Linked DNA regions of Paraglaciecola sp. L3A3. The main gene of each other region encodes a partner of the protein of the gene in region 3 in a complex. Links are inferred from orthologs where the notes say so. Each region holds a gene or a part of one and is shown on either strand. Other genes may lie near its edges. The genes, in order: secA, secG and secY.

Region 1 (7,834 bases), 270 kb from region 3 along the record:
TTCAAGAGACAGGGATTGGTCTACATAAAGGTGACAAGGTCACTATGACTCTCCGGCCTGCGCCTGCGAATACTGGAATAGTATTTCGCCGCGTTGATCTTGAGCCTTATGCGGATATCCCTGCTAGAGCAGATTCTGTAGGCGATACTATGCTTTGTACATGTATTAGTAATGCCGATGGTGCGAAGATTTCTACTGTCGAGCATTTGGCCTCAGCCTTAGCGGGTTTAGGGATTGACAATATTATTGTTGAAGTCGACAGTGATGAGCTTCCTATCATGGATGGTAGTGCGAGTCCGTTTATCTTTTTATTACAATCTGCTGGTATCGAAGAACTTAATGCCGCTAAACGCTTTATTAAAATAATTAAACCTCTTCGAGTTGAGGAGGGTGACAAGTGGGCTGAACTTCGTCCATATGAAGGTTTTAGAGTAGACTTTAGAATCGACTTTGATCACCCTGTTATAAGTCAAACTCGTCAGCATATGGTGTTAGATTTTGATTCATCTTCGTATGTTAATGAAGTGAGTCGTGCTCGAACCTTTGGTTTTATGAAAGATCTTGAATACATGAATTCACTTAACTTAGCTTTAGGTGGCAGCATGGAAAATGCAGTTGCCCTTGATGAGTATCGTGTATTAAATCCTGAAGGTTTGCGTTATAGCGATGAATTTTTAAAACATAAAATTCTAGATGCAATCGGTGATTTATATTTATGTGGCCACAGTATTGTTGGTGAACTAGTTGCCTATAAAACAGGTCATGGTTTAAATAATAAATTGTTGAATGCTTTATTAAACAATACTGAATGTTGGGAGTTTGTAGGTTATGAAACTCCCGAACAAATGCCTATCAGTTATGCATCCCCAGTTTTGGTAAACTAATTAGTTTACCAAAACCTTGTTTCCCTCCAGTAAACGAATATATTTTTGCTAAATTAAGTACTGTAGTTGTCAAATCGTTTACGCTACAAAGCTTTGATATTATTGCTTTAGATTGTTATAAGTCATTTTAGATAATGTGACTTATATGGTAATCTTTGTGAAGTGGTGATATATAGCTACTAGTTTGTGCATAAAACAAACAGTAAGTAATGACTTAGATACCTGCATAAAGTATCTCAATTTCATTCTATAGCTTAATCTTTTCACATACCAAATATTGATAATACCTAAGGTCCATATCTGCAATGAAATTAACTTTGCTTTTTAGAAGTAACAACCGACGTTTTGCGTTGGATATAAATCGACAAAAATTGACGATAATGTTGCTTGTTGCCTGCGGATTATTTTTAGTGTCTAGTCGCTCGACGACCTCTCCTGAAGAAAGTATTGCACGAGTTCAATATGCGCAATCTGGACTTGAACAACAAGCAACTGAAATCGAACTATTAAGAGACACAACTAAACAACGTTACTCTGGCATGTTGTTAAAATTAGCTGAAATGCAAAGCCAAATTCAGCGCTTGGACGCCTTAGGTTCAAGATTAGTTGCCCAAGCAAAATTAAATCCAGATGAATTTAATTTTGGCCAAGAGCCTAATATGGGCGGGCCTCTAAATACGTCAGGTGTTGAGTTACAAGCCCAAGATGAGTTATTGGTGAAAATGGAAAACATGTTAGAAACCATTCAAGATAAGTCTCAACAACTGTCTGCACTTGAATCTATCTTATTAAGTCACCATATAGAAGAACAGAGCCAGTTAGCAGGTAAACCGATTCAATCCGGTTGGTTGTCTTCTTATTATGGTGTGCGCAAAGACCCGTTTAATGGTATGCCCGCTATGCATAAAGGATTAGATTTTGCTGGTAAAGAAGGTAGTGCTGTTACAGCAACAGGGGCTGGAGTTGTCACTTGGGCCGGTAGTCGCTATGGCTACGGAGAACTAGTAGAAATAGATCATGGGCAAGGGTTAAAAACTCGTTATGGCCATAATAAAGAAGTTAAAGTAAAAATTGGTGATGTTGTCACTAAAGGACAAAGTGTTGCGGTAATGGGAAGTACAGGACGCTCTACTGGCCCTCATGTTCATTACGAAGTTTTACGTAAAGGCAAACAACTAGATCCGCTACCTTTTGTCTATCGAAAAGGCTCTTAATAGCTGGATATAATAGTAGTAAAAAATTTGTAATATAAAATCGGCTCCATGTGAGCCGATTGTTTATTTTAGTATAAAGGCTTATGCCTTAGGGGTTAACACACTCAAGTGTGTAATTGAATTAATCATTTAGATTGGAAGCTGTAAATCGATGTTTTCGAGTATTCTCACCAAAATTTTCGGTAGTCGTAACGACCGTACGTTAAAAAAACTTAGTAAATCTGTCACCTTAATTAATCAGCTTGAAACTGAATATGAAGGCTTAAGTGACGAACAACTGCAAGCTAAAACGTCAGAATTTAAACAGCGCTTAGAAAAAGATGAATCGACAGATGACATTTTAGTGGAAGCATTTGCCGTGGTGCGTGAAGCCAGTAAACGTGTTTTCAACATGCGCCATTTTGATGTGCAAATGTTAGGTGGGCAGGTGTTACATCAAGGCAAAATTTCTGAAATGCGTACTGGTGAAGGTAAAACATTAACCTCTACTTTACCCACTTATTTAAACGCAATATCAGGCAAAGGTGTGCATGTTATTACGGTCAATGATTATTTAGCTAGTCGAGATGCTGATTGGAGTAAACCATTATTTGAATTTTTAGGGTTGTCTGTTGGTTGTAATATCCCAGGAATGAATCATCAGCAAAAAAAGGAAGCTTATGCTGCTGATATCACCTATGGAACTAACAATGAATTCGGTTTCGATTATCTTAGGGATAATATGGCCTTTAGCCCTGAAGAAAGAGTGCAACGTTCATTACATTTTGCGGTAATTGATGAAGTTGACTCAATCTTAATTGATGAAGCTCGAACCCCTTTAATTATTTCTGGTCAGGCTGAAGATAGTTCTGAGTTGTATCGTCGAATAAATGTGGTGATCCCAGAGTTAGTACAACAAGAAAAAGAAGACGAAGAAGGTCAAGTTGGTGAAGGTCATTTCACTATTGATGAAAAAGGTAAACAAATCCATTTAACTGAAAATGGACAAATTTTTGTAGAGCAAGTTTTACAACGTGAAGGCATTTTGCCTGAAGATGAATCATTGTTTGCAGCAGCCAATATTTCTCTTCTTCACCATGTAAATGCAGCACTTAAAGCTCATAAGTTATTCTCTAAAGACGTCGATTACATAGTTAAAGACAATGAGATTGTTATCGTTGATGAGCATACTGGTCGTACTATGGAAGGCCGTCGTTGGTCAGAAGGGTTACACCAAGCTGTTGAAGCTAAAGAAGGGGTTAATATTCAAAACGAAAACCAGACCTTAGCTTCTATTACCTTCCAAAACTATTTTAGATTATATGACAAACTATCAGGAATGACTGGTACGGCAGATACCGAAGCTTTCGAATTTCAAAGTATTTATGGCTTAGATACAGTAGTTATCCCGACAAATAAACCTATGCTTCGTGACGATAAGGCAGATCTTATCTTTTTGACTGCTGAAGAAAAGTACGAGGCCATAGTCGAAGACATACTTGACTGTGTTAAACGTGGACAACCGGCGTTAGTGGGGACTGTTTCAATTGAAAATTCAGAACTTATCTCAGGGATATTAAAGAAACATAAAATCCCTCATAAAGTATTGAATGCTAAGTTTCATGAACAAGAAGCTGACATTATTGCTCAGGCGGGTAAACCTGGGGCTATCACAATAGCCACTAATATGGCTGGCCGTGGTACTGATATTGTCTTAGGCGGTAATTGGCAGGCTGAAATTGATAAAATTCATGATCCTAAACCTAGCAAAGTAGAAAAAATTAAAGAAGATTGGAAAATTGCTCATGATGCCGTTATTGCTTCAGGCGGTTTACATATTATTGGCACCGAGCGCCATGAATCTCGTCGTATAGATAACCAGTTGCGCGGTCGTTCAGGCCGTCAAGGTGATGCAGGTTCTTCACGTTTTTACTTATCTTTAGATGATGCATTAATGCGTATCTTTGCTTCTGAGAAAATGGGCAATATGATGAAACGTCTAGGTATGGAACGAGGAGAAGCAATAGAACACCCTTGGGTCACTCGTGCTATAGAAAATGCCCAGCGTAAAGTCGAAGGTCGTAACTTTGATATGCGTAAACAATTACTTGAGTACGATGACGTAGCTAACGATCAACGTAAAGTAATCTACGAACAGCGTAATGAGTTATTAGATGAAGGTGATATAAGTGCCACAATAGCAGCCATTCGAGAAGATGTGGTAAGTGGTATAGTTGATCAATATATTCCACCACAATCTTTAGAAGAAATGTGGGATGTAGCTGGCTTAGAAGAGCGCTTTAAAGGTGAGTTTTTATTAGAAGTACCTGTGCAAAAATGGCTTGATGAAGACGATAAGTTATATGAAGAAGTAATCCGTGAGCGTATCTTAGAAGAAGTCGTGAACGCTTATAAAGCTAAAGAAGAAATTGTTGGCCCACAAGTTATACATCAGTTTGAAAAAGCAGTGATGTTGCAAAACTTGGATAGCCACTGGAAAGAGCATTTAGCGGCTATGGATCATCTTCGTCAAGGTATTCATTTACGTGGATATGCTCAGAAGAATCCAAAACAAGAATATAAACGTGAGTCTTTTGAGTTGTTTTCTGAAATGTTAGAAAACTTGAAAGTAGAAGTGGTGACAATTCTAAGTAAGGTACAAGTTAAAGCTCAAGAGGACGTAGAAGCGGTAGAAGAACAGAGACGTCAGGCTGATGATACACCTAAAAACTTTGAACATAATTCACCTAATGAAAATTCTGAATCACAAGAGCAAAATCAAGGGCCAAGAGCTGTAGTTCGTGATACACCTAAGGTCGGCCGTAACGATATTTGTCCATGCGGTTCTGGTAAAAAATATAAACAATGCCATGGTAAATTAACTTAATAAATTGTTAGCTAATAAACTTTAAAAGTCGGACGAAAGTCCGATTTTTTGTTTCAGGAGTAAAAGAGTTGAAAGTAATAGATGTTGCGGTGGGTGTGATTAAAAGGGCTAACAATATTTATATCAGTAAACGAGCTGATTCTTTGCATCAAGGGGGCAAATGGGAATTTCCAGGAGGAAAGTGTGAAGTCGGTGAATCTGTTGAGCAAGCATTAAGCCGCGAGTTAAAAGAAGAAATTGGTATTGAGGTTGTTTCTCAACAAGAATTCTTGATCATTGAACATGACTATGGTGATAAAAAGGTCAGATTGAACGTGCATTTAGTTGATGATTTCAACGGTGAGGCCACACAGCAAGAAGGTCAATTAGCAAAATGGGTAGCGATTGGGCAGCTTAATCAATATGAATTTCCGGCTGCAAACGTAGACATTATTAAGCTTCTACAGCAAGAGTACTAATGATTGTTGGCATGGGGAGTTAATTGTTCCATAATTATTTCTTGCGGATTAAAGTTGTAATTTTCTCGCTGAGGATTTAAAAATTTACTGTATCCATTGATACGTGTTTCAGACCATTTGGGGTGCTTTAAAAAAGCCCCCATTTCACCTACATTACTAACGTCTAAAAGGCTCATTTTAGTTTTAATGACAGTGCCAGTTTGTTGCTTGAAATCTCTATCGTTTAGATAGTCAAAAAATAGAATTAGTGCTAGTCCCCCTTCTAGAAAATGCCCTCCTAGACTCATATTGAGACTTCCATCTTTGATTTTATCAATGCTTGATGGTGACCAATCCATGCTACCGATTACTGTGCTTTTTGGCAGCATAAGATTAAACTCTTCAATTCCATCTTGTAGACCATAAGCCATAACATCACTCGCTATCCAAAAAGCATGTATATCCTCGTGACGCTTAAAAATGGTACTTGTCATCTTCTTCACTAATTTTCGCTCCCAATTGCCGTAAACAATATTAAGTAGCTTATTATTTTTATCGGTTTGCAAAACACTATTCATGCCGTTAATACGTTGTTTGCTAACTGCTGAATAGCTCGCTCCAGTGATAGCAAATATGTTCACGTTACAATGTGAAGAAGGGCATCTATTGGCTCTAGAATGTTGTAAAATAGCTGTCGCCAATTGACCTCCTGCCAATGTGTCATCCGGCGATAAGTGCGCTAGCCACAGGGGGAATTGTTCTCTTGGAAGTCCTAGTTCAGAAAATTGAGTGGGCGAAATATCTGAATTTATAGAAATCAATGGAATTTCTCTATCATCTAGCAAGGTTAGTATTTTTGTTTCTGAGCCCACCCAAAAGGAAGTGATTATGAGGTCTGGTTTTTGTGCTTGTGAATCGAGAATATTTTGAATATAAATTGAAGCACCAAATCTGTCTCTAAACTCTTCTGGTGGATACGCAACGTCTAATTCGAAATTTAAAGTGTCTGAAACGGCTTGGGCGAAATTGACTTGAGAATCCCAAAAAGGAAATCCTTTTTCTACAGGATAAATAAACAATACTCTAGGTTTTGTCGTTTTTTCAGCAGCTTGGGTAATAGTCGTTCTGGTCAAAAAAGAAAATAGCATAATGTACAAACTTAGCTGACTTAGAAATATTATGGTTTTATTAATTGCTTTCAAGTTCAAGTTCCTTGATATTTTCGTAATGAATCGAGTGCTAAGTTTTAGTAAATTTGCGTTTATAGTTTAACACTGCCATTCGAAAAGACTAGTTTGTATGCTCCATAACTCCATCAAATAAATAGAGCGACAGAATCTAGAAAATGAACACTTGATGGTATTAAAAATTAGTTTTTCTAGGTAAAATTGCAGGCTGAGATTTTTACATGTTACTCCCTCGAATAAAGGACATCTATGCCTGGGTTACACCGTATTATACTAATAAATTGTCATCTTCCTGGTTTTGTCGAACTGGATGTATCTGGTCACAGTAATATTTGTGGAACCAATGCTTCAGGTAAAACAACTCTGCAACGTTTGATCCCTGTTTTTTATGGTGAGTTACCCAGTAAAGTGGTACCTAAAACCCGCAAGAAGTTTGATGATTTTTACTTGCCTCATGCAAATAGTTACCTGATTTACGAATATACCCGAGAAGACGGCCAAGTCTGTCAAGTGGTATTAACTCGTAAGGGCAGTGATGGCGTACAGTATCGTTTTGTTGAAGCAGCCTACCATCAAGAGCAAATCTTAGTAGATACTGAAGAAGGTAATGTACAAGCTATGTTACCCGAGCACTGGATTAAACAGTTGAGGCAATTAGGTGTCGATTTTTCCCATAAGATCCAAGCGACTAGCGAATTTCGCAGCATCATTCAAAATGATGCCAGTGTGGGAAGAGGCGCAGGTAGAGAAAATACTAAGCTTAGGCAATTAGCCAGTCGTTTTAGTTTGGTGTCGAGCCAGCACAGAATTCGCCATATGGAAAAACTGGTCAGTGCGGTGCATGCCAAAGAAGGTAAAATGGACACCTTACGTACTATGCTTGCAGCTATATTTGAAGAAGACGGTCTAGTGCAGCCGACAACAACAGTGAAAAATACTAAAGCGCGGGAGTGGATCACTCAGATGCGCCAGACTATGCGTTTGCAAAGCATGCAAAACGAATATCAAAAAATTCAGCAGCAAACCGAACAATTAAATACTATCGAAAGTCAGTTGTTGCAACTTAAGCCAGTATTAGAAAAAGACCTACAAACTTTAACCACTGCCAAGGCTGATGCTCAAGAACAACGTAATCAAATTAAACATCAACAAAATACTGATAAAGAATCTTTTGAACAGGCTGAAGGTCTGTTAAATAGTCGGATCAGTGAAACGTCTGAAAACCTAAAAGCAAAATCATCACGCT
Region 2 (7,447 bases), 2.0 Mb from region 3 along the record:
GCAGTGAATAGAAGAGAGTCGATAGAAAAGCGATATTGCCACTACTTCATTTATACCCCCTTTCCGACCCCAAAACTTAGAAATATTTATCAACCATAATTTTAAAAAGTCATATATTTGTCTATTTTCTATACGGTTGATTTTTAAATCAACGACTACGACGCTATTGATGTTTATCGCTAAGTATGCAATTTAAAGTGTATCTGGTACATTGAACTCAACTCAAAAGTATTTAAACGTTTCTGAAATGATTTAGACAGGGATTAGAAGTATTAAAAATGGATTCATCATTAAAAGAGCTTATAACCATTAAAAACATAGCATTTCTGCTAATCAGTGTATCCATGATAGTGATTACAATGTGTTACATGTGGAGTTTACACCTAGCGTCAGCCAGTGATATTTCTACTGGCGATTCAAGTTATACCCGTGCTGATTTAGGTACCATTGGCGACTTCATTGGTGGGTTGCTTAATCCGTTATTAACCTTTGCGACTGTGTGCTTATTAATTTGGTCAATCCGTATTCAACAAAAAGAGCTGTCAGCTGCAACTAAAGTATTGAAACAAACAAAAGATGTACATGATAAAAATATAAAAAATGAAGAAAAAAATTTTATTAGGAAAGCTATTTCTGAAGACATACATTTAATACGGTTAGACATAGATAAAACCTTTCAGAAAAAACAATTCAAAAGAACAATTAGTAATAATGAACTCCAAAGTTTCTCCTTGTCTGATTTGCAGTGTGGCGAAGATTTTTCAAATGAGTTTATTCTGAACAAAAAAAGTATTAATACGTCTGTCTCAACAAAAATTAAATTCAATCAACACTTATTACGTACAAATTTTTCAGAAATTCTTTATCTACTACTTCATATTGAATGGTTAATATTAAAAATAGACTCTGAAAAGTTAGGCATGGAACTTTTTGTAATAAAATTAAAGCTTCCGATTTTCGAACTTGGGCAAGTATTACGCAGTATTAGAGTACAGAAGGATACTACATTATTTACAGAGCTAAATGGGTTAGTAAAAAAATGTGGTGATATTGAAGACAAGCTTCTTGATATTTAATCTAGCTACATGACAAGTTTCCCCTAACCCAGACTAAACCTGAAATTACCTTATCAGGACATCTAACATAAAATAACTCTTATGATAAACCAATACTTATTTTGCGAAGCCATGCTTTTGACTTTATCGCGACTCCAAGTTCGCCGAGCAACGCGGGCTAATAGAGGGTAAATGACTTGGGTGAAAGCTGATTCTTTAGGAGCGAAGCTCCGTCAGCTTGAAAAGCTCAACAAGGACGTTGAGATTGGGTGCCGATCATCAGGGATGTGGATATGACTACTTTGGAATTTAGTTCTAAATTCTTTGCGACCTCTATTAGGCAAGTCGCGCAGGTAATAGAACTTGGTTGGAGACCGGCTTCTTTTGCTTACTTTTCTTAGCTGTTGACCATATTTACGGGATAAATATGGAACGCACTTTAGTGCGGCCCGGAGGGTGAAATACATGGATGTATTTCATAACATAAGTCAGTCGGGCCTCATGGATGAGGCTTGAAAAACGTCATGGATGACGGTAAGCGAAGCGCATGCTTTATGGCAAAGCCATGCTTTTGACTTTGTCGCGACTACAAATTCCCCATCAAATATTTGGCTTGTCGAATGCCCGAATAGGGACATTCGGGCAAGGCAATCTTTTATAGCAGGACGCGACTTATTGCCGTTTCGACATCAAAGCCAAGAATTTTATGGAATAGGAATTTGTTTGGAGCGCGGCCCTTTTTGTTTACTTTTTGCGGCTGTTGGGAAAAAGTAAATCGAGCAGCAAGGATGCTGTTTGAAAAACGTCATGGATGACGGTAAGCGAAGCGCATGCTTTAAGTGACGAAGTTATGCCCTGTGTGCGTAGCACATAAACAAAGCACATGTTTTGTGCACTAAAACAAAAAAGGCCTTGGTATCAACCAAGACCTTTTCAAAAATGGTGCGGATGGGGAGACTCGAACTCCCACGGCCTAAGCCACAGCCCCCTCAAGGCTGCGTGTCTACCAATTCCACCACATCCGCAATTGAGTACTAAATAAAACTAGTTGGGTACGTCGCTTTCTTCAGCAGGTTGTAGAACAGGTTCAGCAGGCACAGTTGCCGCAGGAACATCTGTATCGGGCTGAGCAACCACTGGCACTTCAATGTTTTGCCAATTATCTGCATCTTTTTCTTTATCAGCAGTTTGGTTACCAAGGATCAAACTGATAACAAAAAACAAAGTCGCTAATATAGCAGTTGTTCTGGTCAAAAAGTTACCAGAACCAGCAGAGCCAAAAACTGTGTTAGAACCACCACCACCGAAAGATGCGCCCATATCTGCGCCTTTACCTTGCTGGATCAATACAAAACCGATCAACATTATAGCGACGATCAAATAAACAATAATTAATACTTCGTAAAACATGTGTTGCCTCTATTGATTTGCAGCTAAGCAAATACTTAAAAAATCTTCTGGGTTTAAACTAGCGCCGCCAATTAAACCACCATCTACATCTGCCTGAGAAAATAATTCTTGGGCATTACTTCCTTTCACACTACCGCCGTATAAAATAACAGTACCAGCCGCAATGTTTGAATCTTGTTTTGCTAAATATTCACGAATAAAAGCATGTACTTCTTGTGCTTGCTCAGGACTGGCTGTTTTACCCGTCCCTATCGCCCATATGGGTTCATAAGCCAAGACTATATTAGCAAATGCTGATATGCCTAGTAACGTGACTACAGCATTCAACTGAGTAGTCAGGTAATCAAACACATTGCCCGCATCACGAATTGATTCTGGCTCACCAATACATAAAATAGGTGTTAATCCAGCATCTAATATTTTTTGTACTTTTAACGCAACAATTTCATTTGATTCAAAGTTGTCTTCACGTCTTTCAGAATGACCAACAATAACATATTGGCAACCGAGTTCTTTAACCATTGAAACGGATGTTTCACCAGTGTGAGCCCCTGAGTCAAATTGACTGACATTCTGTACACCCAGCCTAACTGAACTATCAAATAAACCTAAATAAGGAGCCGGAGGACAAATAGCCCAATCCATATTCCCTAAGTCCACTTGACTCAAGCATGATTGCATTTTACCAATCAACGATTTATCACCGTTCATCTTCCAATTACCAACCACTAAAGACCTACGAATGTTTGTCTGCAAAAGATATTCCTCTTAGCATCAATAAAAAAGCGCGCGAGATATTAACTAACCCAATGAAATTATACAAGTAATACTCGCCAAATATGCTTCGCCTTTTGTCTATTCGTTCACTTTACGAACAGCATCGGCAATATATTCAGCCCAAGTACTTGAATCTTGTGCATCATTGGCCTCAACCATCACTCGAATAAGTGGCTCAGTTCCACTTTTTCGCAACAAAACTCGGCCTTTATTACCTAATGCCGTTTCGGCGTCAATCACAGATTGTTTCACCTGTTTATCTTCAAGAGGTTGTTTGCCATTGGTAAATCTGACATTGATTAATGTCTGCGGATATTTAACCATACCTTGGCTTAATTCGTATAAAGTCATTTCCGCATGCAGCATGGCCGCCAAAACTTGTAATCCGGCCACAATGCCATCACCAGTAGAAGCAGCGGCCAAATTCAATACATGGCCTGAGCCTTCGCCGCCAATCGACCAATCTTTTTGTTTAAGTAATTCCATCACGTAGCGGTCACCCACCTTGCTGCGAGCAAACGGCACGCCTAAGGTCCCTAAGGCGACCTCTAAACCAAGGTTGCTCATCACAGTACCAACCACACCACCTTTTAACATACCAGATTTTAACGCGTCCCTAGCGATGATGTAGACAATCTGATCGCCATCAATCACATTTCCTTTGTGATCCACCAACATAATCCGGTCACCATCACCATCCAAGGCAAACCCTAGATCAGCATTATTTTTCAGAACACTATGTTTGATAGCTTTCATCGATGTGGCCCCGACATTACGATTGATATTCAAACCATCAGGTTCGGTACCAATTTCAATCACTTGTGCACCTAATTCACTCAATACGTTTGGTGCTATGTGATATGTGGCTCCATGGGCACAATCTACCACTATTTTTAAACCTTTGAGGGATAAATCTGAGGGGAAGTTACCTTTACAAAATTCGATATAACGACCGGCCGCATCAGCAATTCGTGTGGCTTTACCTAGTTTGTCTGAAGCCACACATTCCATAGGACGATCCATCTGACTTTCAATGGCAATTTCAATATCATCGTCAAGTTTCATACCATCAGCTGAAAAGAATTTGATACCGTTATCATAATAAGGATTATGAGAAGCACTGATCACTATGCCCGCTTCTGAACGGAAAGTTTTAGTCAAATAAGCAATAGCTGGAGTCGGCATAGGCCCTAATAAGCCAATATTAATACCCGCAGCAGATAACCCCGCTTCTAATGCTGATTCCAACATATAGCCAGATATACGGGTATCTTTACCAATAAGGACTTTATTGGTGCCAGTTCCCGCTAAAACTTTTCCAGCGGCCCAACCTAGTTTCATTACAAATTCAGGATTGATTTTGTCTTCGCCGACTTTGCCACGAATACCGTCTGTACCGAAGTATTTTCTATCACTCATTATAGTTTCCTGTAATCCTTAACTAATGTTGTTATTTTAACTGCATCCACTGTTTCTTTGACATCATGTACCCGTAATATTTTTGCCCCACTCAATGTGGCAAGGCTAGCAGTCACTATGCTGCCAGCTAGCCGCTCATCAATATTACGACCCAGTAAATTTCCTATCATTGACTTTCTTGAAGTACCAGACAAAATAGGCACAGCTAAACTTGACAATTTATCTAAGTTCGCAAGCAATTGATAATTATGCTGCAAACTTTTACCAAATCCAAAACCAGGATCAATAATCAATTGATCTTTAGTCATTCCCGCTTTTTCGCACTCAATCATTCTTTGCTGCAAAAAATTGATAACTTCATCAGTCACATTTTCATACTCAGGGTTTTCCTGCATAACACGGGGTTGCCCCTGCATATGCATCAAACAGACTGGTACATTAGCCTCTGCCGCAGCTTGTAATGCGCCCTTTTCTTGTAACGCTCTCACATCATTAATTAAAGCCGCACCAGCCGCTACAGCGGCGGTCATCACTTGTGCTTTACTGGTATCAATTGAAACAACAGTATCAAAGCGTTCAGTAATGGCTGCAATTATGGGTAATACTCGATCTAATTCTTGCTGAAGATCAACATCAACAGCCCCTGGTCGAGTAGACTCCCCGCCTACATCAATAAAAGCAGCCCCTTCTGTTAACATAGACTCAGTGTGATACATAGCTTGGTCAAAATTTTTAAAGTGTCCTCCATCAGAAAAAGAATCAGGAGTGACATTTAAGATGCCCATTATCTTGGGCACTGACAGGTCTATGAATTTGTTTTTAAATTGCATACATGCTCAATATTTTAAGCTTTCAAATAAAAAAACGCTTTGTTAGATTGCCAACAAAGCGTTTTTATCATTTGTTCTAAAACTAACTCGTTGCGTCGCCAGGTTTTCCTACATCTGGAGTAGTAGGTTTATCGGCTTTCTTTTCTTCAGTTTTATCAGCGTCATCAGCAGCTTTTGCGCCACCAGATGGTTTATCAGAATCATCAGTCTTACCATCTCTGACCCATTCAGCTGGAAGACGAACTTCTTTACGTGCCATCAAATCATCAATTTGTTTAGCATCTATGGTTTCATATTTCATCAAGGCGTCTTTCATCGCCTCTAAAACATCCATATTTTCTTTCAATAATTTTTCAGCTAGTGTGTAATTTCTGTCAATTAATAACCTGACTTCAGCATCAATATCACGAGAAGTTTCGGCTGACATATGTGATGGAGCCGCTCCCATAAACATTTCGTTTTCGTCATCTTTATAATTGATGGGACCCATTTTCTCAGAAAGCCCCCATTGGGTTACCATTTTGCGAGCAATATCGGTAGCACGTTCAATGTCATTCGACGCACCAGTGGTTACACCGGCTGCACCCAAAGTAATTTCTTCTGCTATACGCCCACCAAATAAAGTGGCAATACGAGATTCTAATTCTTCTCGAGATGAACTGTATTTATCTTGTTCAGGTAAATACATAGTCACACCTAATGCTCGACCACGAGGAATAATAGACACTTTATAAACTGGATCATGTTTAGGTACTAAACGGCCAACAATTGCATGTCCAGCTTCATGATAAGCAGTATTGGTTTTTTCTTCTTCCGACATGACCATAGTCTTGCGTTCAGAGCCCATCATGATTTTATCTTTCGCTTTATCGAATTCATCCATACTCACCACACGTTTATCTGTGCGGGCAGCAAACAATGCAGCTTCGTTAACTAAGTTTGCTAGATCTGCACCAGAGAAACCAGGTGTACCACGAGCAATAACATGTGCTTCAACATTGTCCCCTAATGGCACTTTACGCATATGCACTTTTAAAATTTGTTCACGACCACGGATATCTGGTAAACCTACCATGACTTGGCGATCGAAACGTCCAGGACGTAATAATGCAGGGTCAAGTACATCTGGACGGTTAGTCGCAGCAATAACAATAATGCCTTCGTGTCCTTCAAAACCATCCATTTCAACCAACATTTGGTTTAAGGTTTGTTCACGCTCATCATGGCCACCACCATGACCTGCACCACGTTTACGGCCTACTGCATCAATTTCATCAATAAAAATAATACAAGGAGCTGATTTTTTAGCTTGGTCAAACATATCACGTACACGAGAGGCACCAACACCAACAAACATTTCAACAAAATCTGAACCTGAAATACTAAAGAAAGGTACTTTTGCTTCACCGGCAATCGCCTTAGCAAGTAATGTTTTACCTGTTCCCGGAGGACCAACCATCAACACACCTTTAGGAATTTTGCCGCCTAATTTCTGAAACTTACTTGGGTCACGTAAAAAGTCGACTAATTCTGAAACATCTTCTTTTGCTTCGTCACACCCTGCTACATCAGCAAAGGTCGTTTTAATTTGATCTTCACCTAATAAACGCGCTTTACTTTTGCCGAATGACATAGCACCTTTACCGCCACCACCTTGCATTTGACGCATGAAAAAGATCCAGACCCCAATCAGTAATAACATTGGGAACCAGGAAATAAAGATAGACGTTAATAATGAAGACTCTTCTGGTTGTTTACCAAACACAGCCACATTATTTTCGATAAGTTGATCCATTAACTTCATATCAAGATAAGGTACAACAGTTGTGAACTGTTCACCGTTGCGTTTAGTGCCGACAATTTCACCAGTGTCTCTATCAATTGTTGCTTGGCTAACTACGCCATTATCAACATCTTTCAAAAAACGAGTGTAGTCTGTGGCGACTCTATTTGGTT
Region 3 (7,396 bases):
GATTTTATAACCTGCAGCGTTCAAAGCTCGGATCGCAGATTCACGACCTGGACCTGGACCTTTAACGAACACTTCAATGTTTTTCAAACCGTAATCCTGTGCGGCTGTACCAGCGCGCTCAGCAGCTACCTGTGCAGCAAAAGGGGTAGATTTACGTGAACCACGGAAACCTGAACCACCTGAAGTTGCCCAAGACAAAGCATTGCCTTGACGGTCAGTAATAGTCACTATTGTGTTGTTGAAAGAAGCATGGATATGAGCCATACCATCAGCAACTTGACGTTTTACGCGCTTACGCGTTTTGGTTGGTGCTTTAGCCATAATATCCCCCGCTTATCGTTTTATTGCTTTGCGAGGACCCTTACGGGTGCGCGCATTAGTCTTAGTGCGCTGACCACGTAGAGGAAGACTACGACGGTGGCGAATACCACGGAAGCAACCTAAGTCCATCAAACGTTTAATACTCATTGACACTTCACGTCGAAGATCACCTTCAACTGTGAATTTAGCTACTTCATCACGTAACTTATCAATCTGTTCTTCATTAAGATCTTTGATCTTAGTTGTCTCTGCAACACCAGCTGCTACACAGATGCTTTTCGCACGTGTAGAGCCAACACCGTAAATTGCTGATAGTGCAATTACTGTATGTTTGTGCTCAGGGATGTTAATGCCAGCGATACGGGCCATTAACAGTACTCCTTATAATTAATAGTCATCAGCCTAAAAAGCCCGATAGGATACTTACCCAACGACTAAATTGCAAATAAGGATTGAGGCGCTAGTGTATCTAGACGACCCCCAATCCAATCGATTAACCTTGCCTTTGCTTATGCTTAAGGTCTGAACTGCAGATCACGCGCACAACACCGTTGCGCTTAATGACTTTACAGTTACGGCAAATCCGCTTGACGGATGCACGAACTTTCATTTCATCACTCCGTAAATAGCTAACTTATCGGCCATAGCCTTTAAGATTCGCTTTTTTAAGAACAGACTCATATTGATGTGACATCAAATGTGTCTGCACCTGCGCCATGAAATCCATGATTACCACAACCATAATAAGTAGTGATGTACCGCCGAAATAAAATGGAACATTCCAAGCGATAGTCATGAACTCAGGCACTAAACATATAAAGGTTATGTAAAGTGCACCAGCCAAAGTTAGGCGAGTCATTACTTTATCAACATATTTTGATGTTTGCTCACCGGGACGAATACCAGGTACAAAAGCCCCTGATTTTTTCAAGTTATCTGCCGTTTCGCGAGGGTTAAAAACCAACGCAGTATAGAAGAAACAGAAAAATATAATCGCCGCAGCATATAACATCACATACAAAGGTTGTCCAGGAGACAACATTAACGCAACGTCTTGTAACCAAGACATTGATTCATTCTGTCCGAACCATGTTGCTATGGTACTCGGAAACAAAATAATACTTGAAGCGAAGATAGGTGGAATTACACCAGCCATGTTCACTTTTAATGGTAAATGAGTACTTTGCGCAGCAAACACTTTACGACCTTGTTGACGTTTCGCGTAGTTCACGACAATACGTCTTTGACCACGTTCAACAAATACAACAAAATAAGTAACTGCTACAACAATCACACCCACTAACAACAAGAACAATAATTGTATTTCACCTTGTCTCGCTTGCTCAGCAATATTACCTAAAGCTGAAGGCAAACCAGAAACTATACCGGCAAAAATCAGAATGGAGATACCGTTACCAATACCTCGCTCTGTAATCTGCTCACCTAGCCACATAAGGAACATAGTCCCAGTCACTAAGCTCACTACTGCTGTAAAGTAAAAACCGAAGCCGGGGTTCATTACCAAACCTTGCATAAGGTTAGGTAAATTAGTCGCAATTCCAACTGCTTGGAAAGTAGCTAATACCAACGTAAAATAACGTGTGTATTGACTAATTTTACGACGACCTGCTTCGCCTTCCTTTTTCAACTCCATCATTGGTGGATGCATAACTGTCAGCAACTGAATAATGATGGAAGCTGTTATATAAGGCATAATGCCTAGGGCTAGAACTGACGCGCGTTCAAGAGCACCACCAGAGAACATGTTAAACATCTCTACGATAGTACCTTTTTGTTGGTTGAATAATTCAGCCAACACCGCAGCGTCAATACCAGGAATAGGCACGAACGAACCCAACCTAAATACTATGATCGCACCTAGTACGAACAACAATCTTGATTTAAGTTCGCTCAATCCGCCTTTAGCGCTTGAATCCGATCCTGGTTTAGCCATCTAGCCTATTCCTCTACTTTACCGCCAGCCGCCTTGATTGCTTCAAGTGCGCCTTTTGTTACCTTTAAACCACTAATCGTTACAGCACGTGAGATTTCACCACTTTTTAAAACTTTAACGAACAACATTTCTTTTTTAACAAGACCTGCTGCTTTTAAAGTTTCAAGTGAAACCACATCACCTTCTACCTTGGCAATTTCACCCAAAGTCACTTGGTCAGAAACCAAAGACTTACGAGATGTGAAACCGAACTTCGGTAGACGACGCTGGATTGGCATTTGCCCGCCTTCAAAACCAGGTTTTACAGAACCGCCTGAGCGAGACTTTTGACCTTTGTGACCACGGCCACCAGTTTTTCCAAGACCAGAGCCCATACCACGACCCACACGTTTACCAGAATTTTTCGCTCCAGGTGCAGGAGCAAGAGTATTAAGTCTCATCTGTTACTCCTCCACTACTTCAACCATGTAAAATACACGGTTGATCATGCCACGGACAGAAGGGGTGTCTTCTAGCTCACGAACATGACCGATGCGACGTAAACCTAAACCAGTAAGCGTAGCTTTATGCTTAGGTAGACGACCGATTGAACTTTTCGTTTGCTTTACTTTAATCATCTTAGTCATGATCAATTACCCCAAAATCTGCGATACAGACAATCCACGTTTCGCGGCTACTGACTCAGGCGAATTCATTTCTGTCAACGCGTTGATAGTTGCACGAACAACGTTAATTGGATTGGTAGATCCGTAACATTTTGAAAGTACGTTTTGTACACCAGACACTTCAAGTACTGCACGCATCGCACCACCGGCAATAATACCAGTACCTTCAGATGCAGGCTGCATGTAAACTTTAGAGCCTGAGTGACGACCTTTAATCGGATGCTGTAGCGTGTTGCCATTAAGATCAACAGTCACAAGATTGCGACGTGCTTTTTCCATAGCTTTTTGGATAGCAGCAGGCACTTCACGTGCTTTACCGTAACCAAAACCAACACGACCATTACCGTCACCTACTACTGTCAAAGCAGTGAAGCTAAAGATACGACCACCTTTAACTACTTTAGATACACGGTTTACAGCGATTAGTTTTTCCAACAAGTCACCTTGTTGTTGAGCTTCTACTTTAGCCATAATTAACTCCTAGAACTGAAGACCAGCTTCGCGAGCTGCATCAGCCAATGCTTTAACACGACCATGATACTTAAACCCACTACGATCAAAAGCAACTGACTTGATGCCTTTTTCCATAGCGCGTTCAGCGATCGCTTTACCAATAGCTGCTGCTGCTGCTGAATTACCAGTACCTTTAAGGCTACTAGCTAGTTCAGTTTCAACTGTTGATGCCGACGCCAATACTTCAGAACCGCTTGGAGCGATTAACTGAGCATAAATGTGACGCGGGGTGCGATTAACAACCAAGCGATGCGCGGCCAATTCACTAATTTTTTTACGTGCACGAGTAGCGCGACGTAAACGAGCTGATTTTTTATTCATCTTACTAACTCCTACTTTTTCTTAGCTTCTTTGCGACGCACAACTTCATCTGCGTAACGAACACCCTTACCTTTATAAGGCTCTGGCGGACGATATGCACGAATGTTAGCTGCAACCTGACCTATTAACTGCTTATCAACGCCTTTGACGACGATTTCAGTTTGACTAGGAGTTTCAACAGAAATACCTTCAGGCATTTCATATGCAACAGGATGTGAAAAACCTAAAGTTAAATTTAGTTTTTTACCTTGTGCTTGAGCACGGTAACCAACACCATTCAACAATAATTTTTTCTCAAAACCTTCAGCTACTCCAACAATCATGTTGTTTAACAAAGAGCGGGCGGTACCTGCTTGAGCCCAACCATTTACTGCACCTTCACGAGGAGCAACAGTTAGTTGTGCGTCAGCTTGTACAACTTCTACAGCTTCATTAAATACACGAGTTAGCGTGCCATTTTTACCTTTAACTGTGATTTCTTGACCAGCGATAGAAACTTCTACGCCAGATAAGACATCGACAGGAGCTTTTGCTATACGTGACATTCTATTCCCCTTACGCTACGTAGCCGATGATCTCACCACCCATGCCCGCTTTACGCGCTGCACGGTCAGTCATCACACCTTTAGAGGTAGACACGATAGCCACACCTAAACCACCCATAACTTTTGGCAACTCATCTTTTTTCTTATAGATGCGAAGACCAGGGCGACTTACGCGCTCAATGCTCTCGATTACTTTTTTGCCTTCGAAGTACTTTAAAGTAACTTCTAATACAGGCTTAACGTCACCAGAAACAGCGAAGTCTGTTACATAACCTTCTTCTTTAAGTACTGCTGCAATTGCAACACGAACTTTAGAAGACGGCATAGATACAGATACCTTGCTAGCCATCTGGCCGTTACGTACGCGGGTAAACATATCCGCGATAGGATCTTGCATACTCATATCAGCTACCCCTTACCAACTGGCTTTTTTCAAGCCAGGCACTTCACCGCGCATAGCTGCTTCACGCAACTTGATACGACTCATGCCAAACTTGCGTAGGAAACCATGTGGACGACCTGTAATGTTGCAGCGATTACGCTTACGACTTACAGATGAGTCACGTGGTAGTTGTTGTAGCTTAAGAACAGCGTCCCAACGTTCTTCATCAGAAGAGTTGACATCGCTGATAGTTGCTTTAAGCGCAGCGCGTTTTACCGCGTACTTAGCAACTAGCTTGGCGCGTTTTACTTCGCGCGCTTTCATTGATTCTTTTGCCATAACCCTACACCTTACTTTTTAAACGGGAAGTTGAACGCGCTTAATAAAGCGTGTGCTTCCGCATCGGTTTGTGCGCTGGTAGTGATAGTGATATCCATACCGCGTATCTTGTCCACTTTATCAAAATCGATTTCAGGGAAGATAATTTGCTCACGAACGCCCATGCTATAGTTACCACGACCATCGAATGACTTAGGATTTAAGCCACGGAAATCGCGGATACGAGGGATTGCTATTGAAACTAAACGTTCAAAGAATTCCCACATACGTTCACCACGTAGGGTTACTTTACAGCCAATCGGATAACCTTCACGGATTTTAAAGCCCGCTACAGATTTACGGGCAACAGTTACAATAGGCTTTTGACCTGCAATTGCTTGCATATCAGCCGTGGCATTTTCTAATACCTTCTTGTCTGCTACCGCTTCACCTAAACCCATGTTTAGAGTGATCTTATCAATCCGAGGGACTTGCATGACGCTTTTGTAATCGAACTGCTTAGCAAGTTCGGCTACAACTGAGTCTTTATAGAAATCATGCAGTTTCGCCATCGTACTCTCCAATTAATTAAACTAGTTCGCCGTCTGATTTGAAGAAACGAACTTTCTTCTCACCTTCAAGACGGAAACCTATACGATCTGCTTTACCCGCTTTCGCGTTGTAGATCGCTACATTTGATACGTGAATTGATGCTTCTTTCTCAATTATTCCACCAGCAACGCCCGCTTGAGGGTTTGGTTTCTGATGTTTTTTGATTAAGTTCACACCTTCAACGATTAAACGGTCAGTACCAGGGATAACTTTAAGCACTTTGCCTTGTTTTCCTTTGTCTTTACCCGCTAAAACGATGATTTCATCATCACGACGAATTTTATTAGCCATATCGTGACTCCTTTATAGTACCTCAGGGGCTAACGAGACAATCTTCATGTTATTCACACGAAGCTCACGAGTAACCGGACCAAAGATACGCGTACCAATCGGTTGCTTGTTTGCATTAAGCAAAACAGCTGCGTTGCTATCAAAACGGATTGAAGATCCGTCTGGACGACGTACGCCTTTTCTAGTACGCACCACCACTGCAGTTAGTACATCACCTTTTTTTACTTTACCGCGAGGAATTGCTTCCTTAACAGTAACTTTAATGATGTCACCAATATGTGCATAACGGCGATGCGAGCCACCAAGAACCTTAATACACTGAACCCTGCGAGCGCCGGAATTATCGGCTACATCCAGGTTAGTTTGCATTTGGATCATGTTAGTGCTCCGCTGTTAATTAAGACTCTCACGAGTCGTTATTCATTAAAAAAACAGCACTATGCTGCTTTTTTATACATGCCCCCATCAAAAGGGCGCGAAATACTAACAGAAAGTAACGTGCGTGAATAGCTTAATTTCAAAATATATTAGCCATACGAGCAATTAATACAGGGAACAGATTTTCGAATGTTTCTATGGCAGGAAAAGTATGGAATATCTTTCAAAAAAAATGAATTGATGGGTTTACCCAGCCAATTCATTTTGTAAAACATTAACTCCGAAAATATTAAAGTAACGTAATTTTATAGCCACTAGCTGTTATGGCGTTACCTTCTATCGTAACAATATAATGTTTATCTTCGTTAACTCCTAACAGAGGGGCACGATCCAATAAAGTTTTTGAGCCATTTTCATCTGTGTGTATTGCGATAAGTTCATAATAATCACTTGGTATGGTAATTTCCTAGTCTTGGCAAATTCAAGTGATGTGATTTTGAAGTTTGCTGTGTCTAGGGTTTCATTACTTTTCACAAAATGCAGTGATACGTTTTCCATTAGATTTTGCAAATTAACCACGTTAATTCGTTTATTAAATGCCTGAGGTACATTAGTTTCAACGAATTCTAGAGCCGTTAATTTTTCCTCGGCATCCTGATAGATAATGATAACCTTACTTTTACCTTGATTGAGGGTCACTAAACGACTATTAAAGCTTAACTCTTGATCCTGAGTTGATTCTGCTGATATACGATAATCACCAAACTCTATTTCAATAAATTCACTATTAGTAGTGGCGGCCACAGAAAATTCATTGGAGATCGTTCCAGAGCTATCCCCCATAAATGAGATATCCATATTATTCAGTTCATCTAAACTATAATATAAACGTTATTGGCAATTAGCGTATATGTGAGAATAAGTCGCGACACCTGCAGAGTTAGTCACAATATCAAGATTTAGTATATTACTAAATATCCCATTCAACTCACGCACAGTGACAACAAATTCAGTAGCTAATTGTAAATTAATTTCGGGATTTTCAAATATAACTTGGTCACTGCCTGGCTCGGTAATATATATTCTATATTGCGCA

The links.
Region 1: the proteins of secY (region 3) and secA are in contact, whole or in part, in a crystal structure (PDB 3DIN), measured with the Thermotoga maritima proteins. The link is inferred for Paraglaciecola sp. L3A3 from one-to-one orthologs. Residues at the interface, in WP_004081795.1 of Thermotoga maritima: Glu108, Gly109, Glu110, Glu111, Ala236, Glu237, Arg238, Arg239, Ile240, Thr241, Ile242, Gln243, Tyr244, Ala245, Arg246, Arg247, Val248, Thr249, Gly250, Arg251, Arg252, Val253, Tyr254, Gly256, Ala257, Ser258, Thr259, Tyr260, Leu261, Pro262; in WP_004082002.1 of Thermotoga maritima: Glu261, Ala262, Arg263, Lys300, Ala301, Arg302, Thr303, Ile304, Ile305, Leu323, Tyr324, Asp325, Pro326, Val329, Ser330, Tyr333, Ile336, Lys340, Phe345, Val349, Glu363, Phe364, Tyr374, Ser375, Gly376, Gly377, Glu393, Ile395, Thr482, Ser483.
Region 2: secY (region 3) and secG share a complex: the UniProt entries of both Escherichia coli proteins name them as parts of the sec protein translocase complex. The link is inferred for Paraglaciecola sp. L3A3 from one-to-one orthologs.

What each region holds. Positions count from the first base shown.
Region 1 is NZ_CP047023.1:4,298,499-4,306,332, reverse strand. The notes cover bases 1,888-5,164. They hold secA (preprotein translocase subunit SecA), read left to right. Parts: upstream 1,888-2,249; coding sequence 2,250-4,964; downstream 4,965-5,164. Other genes in these bases: mutT (8-oxo-dGTP diphosphatase MutT), read left to right, coding at 5,033-5,164; GQR87_RS17895 (M23 family metallopeptidase), read left to right, coding at 1,888-2,098. Also shown: lpxC (UDP-3-O-acyl-N-acetylglucosamine deacetylase), read left to right, coding at 1-884; more of GQR87_RS17895, read left to right, coding at 1,190-1,887; more of mutT, read left to right, coding at 5,165-5,422; GQR87_RS17880 (ABC transporter substrate-binding protein), read right to left, coding at 5,419-6,603; GQR87_RS17875 (ATP-binding protein), read left to right, coding at 6,838-7,834. UniProt on the Escherichia coli protein: Required for protein export, interacts with the SecYEG preprotein conducting channel.
Region 2 is NZ_CP047023.1:2,051,441-2,058,887, reverse strand. The notes cover bases 783-3,672. They hold secG (preprotein translocase subunit SecG), read right to left. Parts: upstream 2,466-3,672; coding sequence 2,100-2,465; downstream 783-2,099. Other genes in these bases: glmM (phosphoglucosamine mutase), read right to left, coding at 3,321-3,672; tpiA (triose-phosphate isomerase), read right to left, coding at 2,475-3,221; GQR87_RS08595 (hypothetical protein), read left to right, coding at 783-1,076. Also shown: more of GQR87_RS08595, read left to right, coding at 279-782; more of glmM, read right to left, coding at 3,673-4,661; folP (dihydropteroate synthase), read right to left, coding at 4,661-5,491; ATP-dependent zinc metalloprotease FtsH, read right to left, coding at 5,574-7,447. UniProt on the Escherichia coli protein: Subunit of the protein translocation channel SecYEG. Overexpression of some hybrid proteins has been thought to jam the protein secretion apparatus resulting in cell death; while this may be true it also results in FtsH-mediated degradation of SecY.
Region 3 is NZ_CP047023.1:4,034,305-4,041,700, forward strand. The notes cover bases 116-2,954. They hold secY (preprotein translocase subunit SecY), read right to left. Parts: upstream 2,276-2,954; coding sequence 956-2,275; downstream 116-955. Other genes in these bases: rpsK (30S ribosomal protein S11), read right to left, coding at 116-321; rpsM (30S ribosomal protein S13), read right to left, coding at 334-690; rpmJ (50S ribosomal protein L36), read right to left, coding at 815-931; rplO (50S ribosomal protein L15), read right to left, coding at 2,281-2,715; rpmD (50S ribosomal protein L30), read right to left, coding at 2,719-2,904. Outside these bases: more of rpsK, read right to left, coding at 1-115; more of rpsE, read right to left, coding at 2,955-3,411; rplR (50S ribosomal protein L18), read right to left, coding at 3,421-3,774; rplF (50S ribosomal protein L6), read right to left, coding at 3,786-4,319; rpsH (30S ribosomal protein S8), read right to left, coding at 4,330-4,722; rpsN (30S ribosomal protein S14), read right to left, coding at 4,735-5,040; rplE (50S ribosomal protein L5), read right to left, coding at 5,052-5,591; rplX (50S ribosomal protein L24), read right to left, coding at 5,608-5,922; rplN (50S ribosomal protein L14), read right to left, coding at 5,935-6,300; GQR87_RS16800 (hypothetical protein), read right to left, coding at 6,673-7,158; GQR87_RS16805 (hypothetical protein), read right to left, coding at 7,192-7,396. UniProt on the Escherichia coli protein: The central subunit of the protein translocation channel SecYEG. Consists of two halves formed by TMs 1-5 and 6-10.